Regions from separate parts of the Paenarthrobacter sp. YJN-5 genome, predicted to be linked through region 4. Evidence: riboswitches for the same ligand, from Rfam matches in the RefSeq annotation. Region 4 holds a riboswitch; each other region holds the start of a gene.
What was found. Region 4 has a riboswitch for glycine ahead of gcvP (aminomethyl-transferring glycine dehydrogenase). Riboswitches for the same ligand answer to the same signal wherever they lie in the genome.
Positions count from the first base shown of each region.

Region 1: another riboswitch for glycine. It lies ahead of cycA (D-serine/D-alanine/glycine transporter); the one in region 4 lies ahead of gcvP (aminomethyl-transferring glycine dehydrogenase).
Region 2: another riboswitch for glycine. It lies ahead of gcvP (aminomethyl-transferring glycine dehydrogenase); the one in region 4 lies ahead of gcvP (aminomethyl-transferring glycine dehydrogenase).
Region 3: another riboswitch for glycine. It lies ahead of gcvP (aminomethyl-transferring glycine dehydrogenase); the one in region 4 lies ahead of gcvP (aminomethyl-transferring glycine dehydrogenase).

Region 1 covers NZ_CP053544.1:3,770,369-3,774,047, reverse strand. Annotated here, with positions in the region: gene HMI59_RS17455 (prolyl oligopeptidase family protein) at 1-21, opposite strand, end outside; gene HMI59_RS17450 (FAD/NAD(P)-binding domain-containing protein) at 82-2,019, shown strand; glycine riboswitch at 2,116-2,215, shown strand; gene cycA (D-serine/D-alanine/glycine transporter) at 2,370-3,679, shown strand, end outside.
Region 2 covers NZ_CP053544.1:299,358-303,036, reverse strand. Annotated here, with positions in the region: gene gcvP (aminomethyl-transferring glycine dehydrogenase) at 1-2,414, opposite strand, end outside; glycine riboswitch at 2,564-2,663, opposite strand; gene HMI59_RS01400 (AMP-binding protein) at 2,984-3,679, shown strand, end outside.
Region 3 covers NZ_CP053546.1:166,615-170,293, reverse strand. Annotated here, with positions in the region: gene gcvP (aminomethyl-transferring glycine dehydrogenase) at 1-2,303, opposite strand, end outside; glycine riboswitch at 2,451-2,549, opposite strand; gene HMI59_RS24730 (IS256 family transposase) at 3,242-3,679, shown strand, end outside.
Region 4 covers NZ_CP053544.1:3,616,249-3,619,927, reverse strand. Annotated here, with positions in the region: gene HMI59_RS16740 (MFS transporter) at 1-316, opposite strand, end outside; gene HMI59_RS16735 (TetR/AcrR family transcriptional regulator) at 390-929, shown strand; glycine riboswitch at 1,022-1,120, shown strand; gene gcvP (aminomethyl-transferring glycine dehydrogenase) at 1,298-3,679, shown strand, end outside.

The DNA of each region.
Region 1 (3,679 bases), 150 kb from region 4:
ATCAGCTGCTGTGGTGGTCATCGCCCCATCCAAGCAACACAGGTGAAAGGGAAGCAAGTCATGCAGAAGTTAAGCTTGAGCGTGGCTACTTCCCAAACCAACCGTGTTGCCCTTGTCGGGGCTGGTCCGAGGGGTACCAGCGTGCTTGAGCGGTTGCTCGCGAACCGGGCAGCGGCCGGGAACACCGGAAGCAAGCTCCACATTCACGTCATCGATCCCTATCCGGCGGGTTCCGGACACGTGTGGCAGCCTGAGCAGTCGCGGCTGTACCTGATGAACACGCAGTCGTTCTATCCCACCCTGATTCCCCAGGAGCCGGAGCTTGCCCCGCCCCTGGCGGGCGGTTCGTTCGACGAATGGCGCGTGACCCGGCGTCGTGATGGCCAGGGACTCAACGATGCCGAAAAGGCCGAGTTGTCCGCGCTGGAGTCCGACAACTTCCCGAGCCGCGCCCTGTACGGGCGCTACCTGCAGCAGACGCTGGCTGAGTTGCTCCAGCGGGTGCCCGACGGCGTGGACGTCACCTTCCATGAAACGTCGGCGCTGGCGGCCCGCCCGGCAGGTAAGGCGTTCGACGTCGAACTGGCCGACGGCGGTACCCTCACCGTCGACTCTGTGGTGCTCGCCCTTGGCCACATCAAAGCCCGCCTGAACCCCGAGCAACGCTCCTTCCAGGTGGCCGCCGAAGAACATGGACTGCTGTACTTCCCTCCGGCGCCTCCGGCCGACGTGGACTGGTCCGCAGTGCCGGACAACGAACCCGTGCTGGTCCGGGGAATGGGGTTGAACTTCTTCGACGTCATGGGGCAGCTGACCGAGGGCCGCGGCGGCAAATTCGTGGACGCCGTCGCCCCGGGTACCGGCGCACTGGAGTACCGTGCTTCCGGGCGCGAACCGAGGATCATCGCAGCGTCCAGGCGAGGCACCCCGTACCGGGCCAAGGCCGGGCTGTCCGGCTACTACGCCACGAGCATCACCCTCCGCTACCTGACTGAAGCCGCCGTCGACCGCTTCCGGGCTGCGGGGATCCAGCCCGGCTTCGACCATGATCTGTGGCCGCTCCTGCACCGGGACGCGTTGTGGGCGTACTACGCAACGTTGGCACGGTCCCAACCGGCCGCGATCCGGGACTCGGCCCAATTCCTGGCCGACCTGGAGGACGCGTTGCAGCCGCATGCGCACTCAACGGGGAACTGGGAAACCGAAGTGGGCGCGCTGGTCGAGAAACACGTGGTGGCTTCGCGCCGGCTGAACCTCCGGGCGCTCGCCGCCCCGTTGGCGGGCCGGACCTTCGCGTCCCGCCGCGAGTTGGACAAGGCCATCACCGATTACCTGGATGATGATGCCCTGCGTTCGGAGCTCGGCGAAGCCGATCCTGTGAAGATGGCGATCGGCGCGCTCCATACGGGCCGCGCGATCCTTAAGACCGTGGTGGCGGACGGTGGAATCACGGATGAGTCGTGGGTGGCGGAGCTGCGCGGCTGGTTCGAATCCTTCGTCGAGGGACTGGCCAGCGGGCCTCCCGCACTTCGTTCGGAGCAGCTGGCCGCCTTGGCGCGTGCCGGCGTCGTGAGTTTCGTGGGACCGGACCCGAAATTCAGCGTGGACCGCAACGCCAAGGTCTTCCGCGCCTTTTCGCCCTGGGTGCGGGATGCGCCCGTGCAGGCGAGGACCCTGATTGAAGCGATGTCGCCCGCCAACCGGGTGGGTATCAACGTCTCCCCGTTGCTGGAACAGCTCATGGAGGACGGCCTGGTGCGAACCAAGATCATGATGAGCGTCGAAGGGACACCGGTGCAGACCACCGGCCTGGATGTGGAACCACATCCTTACCGGCCCGTGGCCGCGAACGGCTCGGTAACCGAGGGTTTGTACGTGCTGGGCCTTCAGCTGTCGGCAACCCAGTGGGGGACCGCCATCGCCGCTGAGGCGAAACCGGCAACCGGCCAAGCCTACACCAGCGGACAGCGGACGCTGCGCGACGCCGACGAGATCGCGCGGAGCATCCTGGGGCTTTAATCCCTTTTATGACGACCGTGGATGCCGGGCGTTTGCAGCGGGTGCCCGCCCTTCGCTAGTGTGTGATCTGCGTCACCGACTGGTGATGCGCGCTAGTGATCCGCGGCGGGAGAGTCCTGCCGGTACATCCCGTCAGGCGCCGTAGGAGCAAACCCTCCCCAGGAATCTCTCAGGCACCCTGTACCGCCGCGGCGAGGCAACTCTGGAAAGAAGCACGGTTCCCACCGGGCTCACCGAAGGTGCAAGCGTTCCTGCCTGCAGGGACGCGGAAACTCTCAGGTCAATGACAGAGCGGGGAGGAACCCGAATCATCGTGGCATTCCGGTGCCGCCTGAACAATGGAGTTCCTCATGACGATTCAGCGCCCGCCAACAGACAACAACCATGAGCCCCACCTCGAACGGCAACTCAGCAACCGCCACATCCAACTGATCGCCATTGGCGGTGCCATCGGAACCGGCCTGTTCATGGGCTCCGGGAAAACCATCTCCGCCGCCGGGCCCTCCGTCATTTTCGTTTACATGATCATCGGCTTCATGCTGTTCTTCGTCATGCGGGCCATGGGCGAGTTGCTGTTGAGCAACCTGAACTACAAGTCCTTCAGCGACTTCGCCGCAGACCTTCTGGGTCCGTGGGCGGGATTCTTCACTGGATGGACGTATTGGTTCTGCTGGGTTATCACGGGCATCGCGGACGTCATAGCGATAGCCGGCTACTCGGAAGAACTGTGGCCGGGCTTGCCCCTCTGGATTCCAGGACTCATCACGATCGGCATCCTCCTGCTCTTGAACCTGGCAACCGTGAAGGCCTTCGGCGAGACGGAATTCTGGTTCGCCCTCATCAAGATCGTGGCCATTGCGGCGCTCATCATCGTGGGCCTGTTCATGATCTTCAGTGGCTTCCAGTCCGATGCGGGCCCGGCCAGCTTCACCAACCTCTGGTCCCATGGAGGCTTCTTCCCCAACGAATTCATGGGGTTCGTGGCCGGTTTCCAGATCGCAGTCTTCGCGTTCGTGGGTATTGAACTGGTAGGAACCACCGCTGCCGAAGCGAAAGATCCGGAGAAAAACCTTCCCAAGGCCATCAACTCCATTCCCATCCGTGTGCTGCTCTTCTACGTAGGCGCCCTCATCATCCTGATGTCCGTTACTCCGTGGACGCAGTTCGCGGCCGGCCACAGCCCTTTCATCGCCATGTTCTCGCTTGCCGGGCTTGGGGCCGCAGCCACGATCGTCAACCTCGTGGTGTTGAGCTCGGCGATGTCCTCCGCGAACTCCGGAATCTACTCCACGTCCCGCATGGTTTACGGCTTGGCGCAGGAAGGCGACGCACCTGCAGTCTTCAGTGCGCTCTCCGGACGCAAAGTACCCCGCAACGCACTGTTCCTTTCCTGCGTCCTGCTGCTCTCCGGCGTCGTCCTCATGTACGCCGGCCAGGACGTTGGCAAGGCCTTCGACATGGTCACCACGGTGTCGGCCGTGTGCTTCGTGTTCGTCTGGTCGATCATCCTGGCGAGCTACCTCGCCTTCCGGAAGCGTCGTCCGCAACTGCACGATGGCTCCGCGTTCAAGATGCCCGGCGGTGTTGTGATGGTTTGGGTGGTCTTCGCGTTCTTCGGGTTCATCATGTGGGCATTGACCACGCAGCCGGACACCCTCAT
Region 2 (3,679 bases), 1.2 Mb from region 4:
ATGCACTCGTGGGCAACCAGTCCACCTTCGCCCGTGTAAAGGACAGGGAAATGCTCGTTCAAGCGGGAAGCTACGTAGTTGGCAGCCAGCAGGGCGGACTTGGTGGCTTCGGTCAGTCCTTCGCCGCCCATGAGCTTCACGTAAGCCCAGGAGATGGGGAGCACGCCGGCCGAACCGAAACGGGAGGCCGAGATGGCAACGCCATGCCCTTCCTCATGCGCTGCCTTATTGGCATCGCCCGGCATGAACGGGGCCAGGTGCGCCTTCGCAGCAACGGGGCCGACGCCGGGTCCGCCACCACCGTGGGGGATGCAGAAGGTCTTGTGCAGGTTCAGGTGGGACACGTCGCCGCCGAACTTGCCCGGCTGGGCCAAGCCAACCAGCGCGTTCAGGTTCGCGCCGTCGACGTACACCTGGCCACCGGCTTCGTGCACTGCCTCGCACACCTCAACAACGTCGGCGTCATACACCCCGTGCGTGGACGGGTAGGTGATCATGATGGCCGACAGGACCTCGCGGTTGGCCTCAATCTTGGCCTTGAGATCCTCGTGGTCGATGGTTCCATCGGACGCCGTGGCAACCACCACTACCTTCATGCCCGCGAGCACGGCGGACGCTGCGTTGGTGCCGTGAGCCGAGGCGGGGATGAGGCAGACGTTGCGCTGCTGGTCTCCGCGGGAGTGGTGGTAGCCGCGGATGGCGAGGAGTCCGGCAAGCTCGCCCTGGGACCCCGCGTTCGGCTGGATGGAGACCTGGTCGTAACCCGTGATCTCCGTCAGGTCAGCTTCCAGGCCAGAGATCAGCTCACGCCAGCCCTCAGTCTGGGAATCCGGAGCGAACGGGTGGATGGAGGCGAACTCGGGCCAGGAAATTGCTTCCATCTCCGCCGTGGCGTTCAGCTTCATGGTGCACGAACCCAGCGGGATCATGGTGCGGTCCAGCGCCAGGTCCCGGTCGGACAGCTTGCGGATGTAGCGCAACAGCTGCGTCTCGGAACGGTGCGTGCTGAACACGGGGTGCTGCAGGAAGTCGGAGGTGCGGAGCACGTCCGAGGCCAGTTCGAACCCTGCCGCGTCCCCGACCGGACCAGCGCCAAAGGCGACGGCAACCGCGGAGAGGACCTCCGGCGTCGTGGTTTCATCAACGGAAACACCCACGGTGTCCTCGTCGATGCGGCGGAGGTTGATGCCACGTGCTTCGGCGGCACCGATCACCTTGCTTGCCTTGCCCGGGACGCGGACGGTGAGGGTGTCGAAGAACGAATCGGAGACGAGTTCGCGGCCGGCCTTCTGCAGTGCCGTGGCCAGAACGCGAGCGTGGCCGTGCACAGTCTCGGCGATCGCTTTGAGTCCGTCCGGACCGTGGTACACCGCGTACATCGAGGCAACGATCGCGAGCAGGGCCTGTGCCGTGCAGATGTTGGACGTGGCCTTTTCGCGGCGGATGTGCTGCTCGCGGGTCTGCAGGGCGAGGCGGTAGGCGGGAACGCCGGCGTTGTCCTTGGACACACCAACGATGCGGCCCGGGAGGGTGCGCTCCATGCCCTGGCGGACGGCCATGTAAGCGGCGTGCGGGCCACCGAAGAACAGCGGAACGCCGAAGCGCTGCGCGGTTCCGACGGCGATGTCCGCACCCTGTTCGCCCGGGGGCGTGATGAGGGTGAGTGCCAGCAGGTCGGCGGCAACGGTGACCAGTGCACCGCGCTCCTTCGCGGACGCGATCACGGGGGCGTGGTTGAACACCCGGCCCGAGACGCCCGGCTGCTGGAGGACGACGCCGTTGATGTCGCCGTCGGGCAGTCCTGCGGAGAGGTCCGCAACCTCCACCTCGAAGCCGAGCGCTTCAGCGCGGCCCTTCACGATCGCAATGGTCTGCGGGAAGAGGTCGGCGTCCAGGACGGTCTTGCCGTCCTTCGCGGTCTTGTCCTTGTTGGCGCGGCGCATGAGCAGCACGGCCTCGGCAACGGCGGTGGCTTCGTCAAGGAGGGAAGCGTTGGCAATCGGAAGGCCAGTGAGGTCCTGGACCATGGTCTGGAAGTTCAGGAGTGCTTCGAGGCGGCCCTGGGAAATTTCGGGCTGGTACGGAGTGTAGGCGGTGTACCAGGCCGGGGACTCAAGGATGTTGCGGCGGATCACCGGGGGCGTGATGGTGTCGTAGTACCCCTGGCCGATCATCTGGACGGCAGTCTTGTTCTTGGCCGCGAGCTTGCGGAGTTCGGCCAGGACCTGGGTCTCGCTGAGGGCCTTCTGCAGGGTCAGCGGCGAGGACTGGCGGATGGAATCGGGGACCGCAACGTCAACCAGGCCATCAACGGAGTCGTAGCCGATGGCCTTGAGCATGGTGTCGATATCGGCCTGGCGGCGGGCGCCGATATGCCGGTCCGCGAACGCGGTGGGGGAGGATTGAACAGTCAAGAGGAACTCCAGGATTCAGGCGCCCGCTGAGCGCCATGGTGAATACGGGTTCCTCCCCGCTCTGTATTGGACCTGAGAGATTCCGTGGACTTGGTTGCCCACTTGCACCGTCGGTGAGCCCGGTTGCCCGGACTGCTTTCCAGAGTTGCCTCGCCGCGGCGGTACATGGGCCTGAGAGATTCCTGGGGAGGATTTGCTCCTACGGCGCCTGACTGGATGTACCCGGCAGGACTCTCCCGCCGCAGATCAAAAGCGTGTGCGCCACCTCGGTGACACGCTTTACACCATAGCGGGTGATCGCGAAGAAAGGCAAGACGCGCAGGTCAGGGCGGTTGGGAAGTGATAGAGCGTCCGCGGTGGGGCGGCGGGAAGTGATAGAGGATCTCCCGTAGGGCGGCGGGAAGTGATAGAGCGTCCGTCGGGTCCGTTGCTCTATCACTTTCCGGCCCCTTTTTCGGCTTGCTCTATCACTTTCCGGCCCTTTTCCCGGCTTGCTCCAGGGCTTCACAATTCGGAACCGCCCACAAATCCATTTGAGTTAGGTTAGGCACACCTTCTATCTTGCCTTGGTGAGTATTCAGCCGGATTTGGCCGGAGTCGCCTTTGCCTCCCACTTGGCATCGTTTGGAGACCGGCCCGCAGTACACCTCGGAACAGGCACGGTTAGCTACGCCCAACTGGCTTGCCGCGTCCAGGAGATGGCGGCGTCGTTTGGCGGCGTCCGCCGCCTGGTCGCCCTCGAGGCCGACAACACACTGTCCTCGTTGACGGTGTATCTGGCAGCCCTCTCGTCAGGTCATCCGCTGCTCATCCTCCCCTCCGGCGGAGGCCCCGCCGTTGAGACACTACTGGCGGCCTACGAGCCTGACCTCATTGCGCGGTCCGTCGACGGCGGGACAATCCTTGAAGAACGGCACTCCGGGAGCAAGCACGAACTCCATCCCGAACTCGCCCTGCTGCTGAGCACTTCCGGCTCAACCGGATCACCAAAACTGGTCCGCATCTCCGCAGCATCCGTGCAGGCGAATGCGCAGGCCATTGCGCAGTACCTGCATCTCCGCCCGAATGACACGGCGGCCACCACGCTTCCCCTGTCCTACTGCTACGGCATGAGCGTCGTGAACAGCCACCTTCTGGTGGGTGCCTCGATTGCGCTCACGGATCTATCCGTGGTTGACCCGTGCTTCTGGGAGCTGATGCGGTCACGGTGCGTCACGTCTTTTGCCGCGGTTCCGTACACCTTTGACCTGCTCGAACGCGTGGGC
Region 3 (3,679 bases), on a different replicon from region 4:
CCGCCCATGAGCTTCACGTAGGCCCAGGAAATGGGCAGCACGCCAGCGGAACCGAAGCGGGAGGCCGAGATGGCCACGCCACCCTCGGAGGAAGTGCTGTTCGCATCGCCCGGCATGAACGGGGCCAGGTGTGCCTTCGCAGCAACGGGACCAACACCCGGTCCGCCGCCGCCGTGCGGGATGCAGAACGTCTTGTGCAGGTTCAGGTGGGACACGTCGCCACCGAACTTGCCCGGCTGGGCCAAACCGACCAGTGCGTTGAGGTTGGCACCGTCGACGTACACCTGGCCGCCGGCCTCATGCACGGCTTCGCAGACCTCGCGGACGTCGGCGTCGTACACACCGTGCGTGGACGGGTAGGTGATCATGATGGCCGAGAGCACGTCCCGGTTGGCTTCGATCTTTGCCTTCAGGTCCGCGTGGTCGATGGTGCCATCGGGAGCCGTGGCAACAACCACGACCTTCATGCCGGCCAGGACAGCAGACGCGGCGTTGGTGCCGTGCGCCGAGGCCGGGATCAGGCACACGTTGCGCTGATCATCGCCGCGGGACAAGTGGTAGCCGCGGATCGCGAGCAGGCCTGCTAGCTCGCCCTGGGAACCGGCGTTCGGCTGGATGGAGACTTGGTCGTAGCCGGTGATCTCGGTCAGGTCGGCTTCCAAACCGGCGATCAGCTCACGCCACCCTGCGGTCTGGGAATCCGGAGCGAACGGGTGGATCGAAGCGAACTCCGGCCAGGAAATGGCTTCCATCTCCGCCGTCGCGTTCAGCTTCATGGTGCACGAACCCAGCGGGATCATGGTGCGGTCCAGTGCAAGGTCCCGGTCCGACAACTTGCGGATGTAGCGCAGCAACTGGGTCTCGGAACGATGCGTGTTGAACACCGGATGCTGCAGGAAATCAGAAGTCCGGACTAAGCCTTCGTCCAATGAGAATCCGTCAGTTGTGTCGATGAAGGGTGCCCCGTGGGCCATGACTATGGCAAACGCGGCCATGACCGCTGCCAGTGTGTCCCGGGTGGTCTTTTCATCGACGGCAACCCCGACGTGATCAGGTCCGATTAAGCGCAGGTTGATGTCCTTTGCTGCCGCAGCAGCAACAACTTGGGTGGCTCGGCCGGGGACGCGGACGGTGAGGGTGTCGAAGAAGCTTCGGTGGACTACTTCGATTCCAGCAAGCGTGAGAGTAGCGGCCAAAGTGCGTGCGTGGCCGTGGACTGTTTCGGCGATTGCTTTGAGGCCCTCGGGGCCGTGGTAGACGGCGTACATCGATGCAACGATCGCGAGCAATGCCTGCGCCGTGCAGATGTTGGACGTCGCCTTTTCCCGGCGGATGTGCTGCTCGCGGGTCTGCAGGGCGAGCCGGTAAGCGGGCACGCCGGCGTTGTCCTTGGACACTCCCACGATGCGCCCCGGAAGCGTGCGTTCCATGCCGGTCCGAACAGCCATGTAGGCGGCGTGCGGCCCGCCGAAGAACAGCGGGACACCGAAACGCTGGGCGGTTCCGACGGCGATATCCGCACCTTGTTCACCGGGAGGGGTGATGAGTGTCAGCGCCAGCAGATCGGCAGCAACGGTGACCAGGGCACCGCGTTCCTTCGCCTCTGCGATCACGGCGGAGTGATCGAAGACCCGGCCTGAAACACCGGGCTGCTGCAGGACGATACCGTTGATGTCGCCGTCGGGCAATCCGGCAGAGAGGTCCGCAACAAGAACCTCGAAGCCAAGTGCTTCGGCGCGGCCCTTCACGATCGCGATGGTCTGCGGGAGGAGGTCGGCGTCCAGGACGGTCTTGCCGTCCTTGGCCGACTTGTCCTTGTTGGCGCGGCGCATCAGCAGCACAGCTTCGGCCACGGCGGTGGCTTCGTCCAGCAGCGAAGCGTTGGCGATCGGCAGGCCAGTCAGGTCCTGGACCATGGTCTGGAAGTTCAGCAGTGCTTCGAGGCGGCCCTGCGAAATCTCGGGCTGGTACGGAGTGTAGGCGGTGTACCAGGCCGGGGATTCAAGAATGTTCCGGCGGATGACCGGCGGCGTGACGGTGTCGAAGTAACCCTGGCCGATCATCTGCACGGCGGTCTTGTTCTTGGAGGCGAGCTTGCGGAGCTCGGCAAGGACCTCCACCTCGCTCAACGCTTTCTGCAGCGTGAGCGGTGAGGACTGGCGGATGGAATCGGGGACGGCAACGTCAACCAGGCCGTCGACAGAGTCGTAGCCGATGGCTTTGAGCATGGTGTCCACGTCGGCCTGGCGGCGGGCGCCGATGTGCCGGTCCGCGAACGCGGTTGGGGAGGATTTAACAGTCAAGAGGAACTCCATGATTCAGGCGCCCGCTGAGCGCCACGATGAATGTGGGTTCCTCCCCGCTCTGTATTGGACCTGAGAGATTCCGTGGACTGTGTTCCACTTGCACCGTCGGTGAGCCCGGTTGCCCGGACTGCTTTCCAGAGTTGCCTCGCCGCGGCGGTACATGGGCCTGAGAGATTCCTGGGGAGGATTTGCTCCTACGGCGCCTGACTGGATGTACCGGCAGGTCTCTCCCGCCACGGTTCAAAAGGCTATGAAATTTGGTGATTCGGCTCACAACATACTATGGGGCTGTCAAATCGCGCAAGTACGCGCCCAGTCCCGCCAGTGTGCTCGCGAAATCCTGGTGTGGCTCAGTTAAGGGATGCTCGCGTAAGTAATGGCCAGGTCCGCAGGGTTTGGAGTACGCCTGGGCCGGCAGCGAAGCGGACAAGCCGTGGACGAGAGTCCCCGGCACGTGAAGTTTACACATTCGGGTGCTGCTATTACCGCCCCGCCTAAGGCCTCGGGCGTCTGTTCGGGAGGCCATGCGGGAAGTCTCTGCCCGCCGGTTCCGTGATAAGACTCAGAAAATCAAATTGTGACTGTTGACACACTGGTGCGCAGAATCCATTATTGATCCTACTTGCGATCCTTTAGATCTTTAAATGTGAGATGCAAGTGAGGCGAAGCTCAAGGTCCAACATCCCAACCCGATTGCCAGCTACTAACCGCACCCGCAGGCTCCCTGAGGTCTTGCGCCAAACCGGACGTCAAATGTGCTTAGGAGGTTACCGACGCATCCCCATAGTGGGCGATGCGGGATGTTCGACGAAGCCCTGTCAGCAAAGTAGTGCCCCGTAGAGTGGTGTAACGATCCCGGCCAGTAAACGTCAGCGTGGCCACCGGGATCTTCCTTCGAGGAAACTCTCACATCCCACTCGAAAGGCGTCACACCGATGACCACTCCCTCTATTGTCGACCCTGCCACCGTCCTCACCAACGCGCTGGGCGACGCATCACCGGATCTGATGCGCACCCTGCTGCAAACCATGATCAACACCCTCCTCTCAGCCGAAGCAGATGCGATCTGCGGCGCCGAGTACGGGAAGCCCTCTGCTGACCGAGTGAATTCCCGCAACGGATACCGCACCCGTGAACTCGATACGCGTGTCGGAACCATAGACGTCGCGATCCCGAAGCTCCGCTCCGGCACGTACTTCCCCGAGTGGCTCCTCGAACGTCGCAAACGCTCAGAAGCGGCGATGATCACCGTCGTCGCTGACGCCTACCTCGCTGGCGTCTCAACGAGGCGGATGGACAAACTCGTGAAGACCCTTGGCATCCATTCCCTGTCGAAGTCGCAGGTCTCCCGAATGGCCGCCGATATGGACGAG
Region 4 (3,679 bases):
CCGCAGCGAAGCCTGTGCTGCCGGCCAGAAGCAGCCGCCGTCGTCCTATCCTGTCGCCGAGGTTGCCCATGGATACCAGCAATGCAGCCAGGACCAGCGGGTACGCGTCAAGGATCCACAGAAGCTGGATGCCCCCGACTTCCAATGAGCGGGCGATCTCCGGCAGAGCGAAGGTGAGGGCGGTGTTGTCCACGGCCACCAGGAGAACCGGAAACATGAGCAGGGCAAGGGCCGTCCAGTCGCGCCATCCTGCCGTCCTGCCGGGGAGGGGACGGGTGGAAGTGCGGGGAGCTTTGGTTGCGGACGACGAAAACATGAACATTACTGTACCGTCCAGACGGTATAGTTTCAAAGGAGCTCAACACGCCTGTTTAGGGAATGATGGACACATGCCGCGAAAACCAGTTGCCAAGGATGCCGTCCTGGATGCCTTCGAGGCGCTCCTGATCGAGGTGGGGGAGCGGGCAGCAACGCTCGACGCCGTCGCGAAGCGCGCCGGAGTCTCCAAGGGAGGGCTCCTCTATCACTTCCCCAACAAGGAGGCCCTCATCAGCGCTTTGCTGGAACGCCTCGACCGCTTGGCGGAGGAAGACACCGAACAAATGATCGCGGCCCCGGACGGCGCAGCTGCGTACTTCATCCGGTCTTCGGTGTGGGCCGGTACGCCCATGGACCGGGCCTTCGTGGCGACCACCCGCTTGGCCGAGGTAGCCCACGAGGAGACGCGGAGGAGGTTTGCCGCCATCCAACAACGCTGGCTGGACGTGCTCGCCGAGGACGTTGGGCCGGAAGTCGCCAAAGCCGTCAGCTACATGGGCGACGGACTCTATTTCAACGCCATGTTCGAAGGCGGGCAGGCCGGTGGCAGTGCCGGGCGGGAGGCCGACGTCGGGATCCTGCTCGAGGTTCTGGAGCGACTGCGGAAGTAGCGCTCCGCCTATTTGCCGCGACGCCGGGCACGTAGGACAATTAACAATTGTGGTGCGCCTTGCAGCGGGCCGCGAACAACTGCATAAGCCTATGATCTGCGGCGGGAGAGTCCTGCAAAGCACGTGACGCAGGCGCCGTAGGAGCAAATCCTCCCCAGGAATCTCTCAGGCCCACGCACCGCCGCGGCTAGGCAACTCTGGAAAGCAGCAGGCAATCCGCCGTCAGCGGTGACGATTGTTGTGTTCACCGACGGTGCAAGCGGCGTTGCGAAGGCAACCCGCGGAAACTCTCAGGTCCAATACAGAGCGGGGAGGAACCCGAGCCACTGCGGCGTACCCAAGCGCCGCCCAACTAATGGAGTTCCTTCGTGACGGTTAGTTCAGCCTCCACCGCCTTCGTCGATCGGCACATCGGTGCCCGCCGCCAGGCCGACATCGGCACCATGCTCAGGTCAGTCGGTTACGACTCCGTGGATTCCCTCGTGGACACCGCGGTTCCCAACGACATCCGCCAGGACGTTGCCCTGACGCTGCAGAACGCGCTGAGCGAGGTGGAGGTCCTTGCTGAACTCCGCAAGCTTGCTTCCAAGAACAAGACTGCTGTCCAGATGATCGGCCAGGGCTACTACGACACCATCACGCCGCCGGTTATCCGCCGCAACATTCTTGAGTCGCCGGCCTGGTACACCGCCTACACGCCCTACCAGCCGGAAATTTCCCAGGGCCGCCTCGAAGCGCTGCTGAACTTCCAGACCATGGTGCAGGACCTCGTTGGCCTTCCGATCGCCAATGCTTCGCTCCTTGACGAAGCCACCGCTGTTGCCGAGGCCGTGCTGATGATGCGCCGCGCCAACAAGGACAAGACGGCGAGGGACGGCAAGACCGTCCTGGACGCAGACTGCCTGCCGCAGACCACTGCGATCGTGAAGGGCCGCGCTGAGGCGCTCGGCTTCGAGGTGGAGGTTGCGGACCTCTCCGCGGGACTGCCCGACGGCGACATCAACGGCGTCGTCCTCCAGCAGCCGGGCGTTTCGGGCCGGGTTTTCGACCACTCCGCCGTCATCGCCGAGGCGAAAGAGCGGGGCGCGCTGGTGACGGTTGCTGCCGACCTTCTTTCCCTCACGCTCATCACCCCTCCGGGTGAACAGGGTGCGGACATCGCCGTCGGCTCCGCCCAGCGACTGGGTGTTCCGCTGTTCTTCGGCGGCCCGCACGCCGCTTACATGGCAGTCCAGAAGGGGCTGGAGCGTTCCATGCCCGGCCGTCTGGTGGGCGTTTCCAAGGACGACGCAGGTGTCCCCGCCTACCGCTTGGCGCTGCAGACCCGCGAGCAGCACATCCGCCGCGAAAAGGCCACGTCCAACATCTGCACGGCGCAGGCTCTCCTGGCCATCGTCGCCTCAATGTATGCCGTTTACCACGGCCCCGAAGGCCTGAAGGCCATCGCCGAGACCGCCCACCACCACGCGCGCACCCTTGCGGCCTCACTGAAGGCTGCCGGCGTCGAGGTCCTCCACGGGTCCTTCTTCGACACCATCACGGTTCGCGTTCCGGGCCGCGGCGCCGAGCTCGTCGCTGCTGCCGAAGAGCGTGGCATCAACCTGCGTGGAATCGACGGGGACACCGTGGGTATCTCCGTGGATGAGACAACAACAACTGACATCGTCGGCAGTGTCCTTGAAGTTTTCGGTGCCTCCGCGGTTGAGTCCGCAGAGGGCTTTGCGCTGGAGGCTTCCGTTGAGCGCTCCAGTGAGTACCTGCAGCACCCGGTGTTCAACACCCACCGCTCCGAAACGCAGCTCCTGCGCTACATCCGCAAGCTCTCCGATCGCGACCTCGCGCTGGACCGGACCATGATTCCGCTGGGTTCGTGCACCATGAAGCTGAACGCCACGGCGGAGATGGAAGCCATTTCCTGGCCCGAGTTCGCCTCCATCCACCCCTTCGCTCCTGATTCCCAGACCGAGGGCTGGCGTGAACTCATCGCCGACCTCGAAGCCCAGCTGACCGAGATCACGGGCTACGACCAGGTCTCCATCCAGCCGAACGCCGGGTCCCAGGGCGAGCTGGCCGGGCTCCTCGCCATCCGCGGCTACCACCACTCCCGCGGAGACCAGCAGCGCAACGTCTGCCTCATCCCCGCTTCGGCACACGGCACCAACGCAGCGTCCGCCGTGCTCGCCGGCATGAAGGTGGTGGTGGTTGCAACGGCAGCCGACGGCACCATCGACCACGCCGACCTCCAAGCCAAGATCGAGGCCAACCGTGAGGTCCTGTCGGCCATCATGATCACCTACCCCTCTACCCACGGTGTCTACGACGCCGATGTGCGGGAAGTCTGCGACGCCGTCCACGAAGCCGGCGGCCAGGTCTACATTGACGGTGCAAACCTCAATGCACTGGTCGGGTTGGCCCAGCCGGGCAAGTTCGGCGGCGACGTGTCCCACTTGAACCTGCACAAGACCTTCTGCATCCCGCACGGCGGTGGCGGACCCGGCGTCGGCCCCGTTGCGGCAAAGGCCCACCTGGCACCGTTCATGCCGGGCAACGCCGCATCATGGACCGAGGGCAATGACGTTCCGATTTCGGCATCGCGCTTCGGTTCGGCCGGTGTGCTCCCCATTTCCTGGGCGTACGTGAAGCTCATGGGCGGCCAGGGCCTTACCGAAGCAACCAAGTCCGCACTGCTGGCTGCCAACTACATCGCAGCCCGCCTCAACGACTACTTCCCGGTGCTCTACACGGGCGAA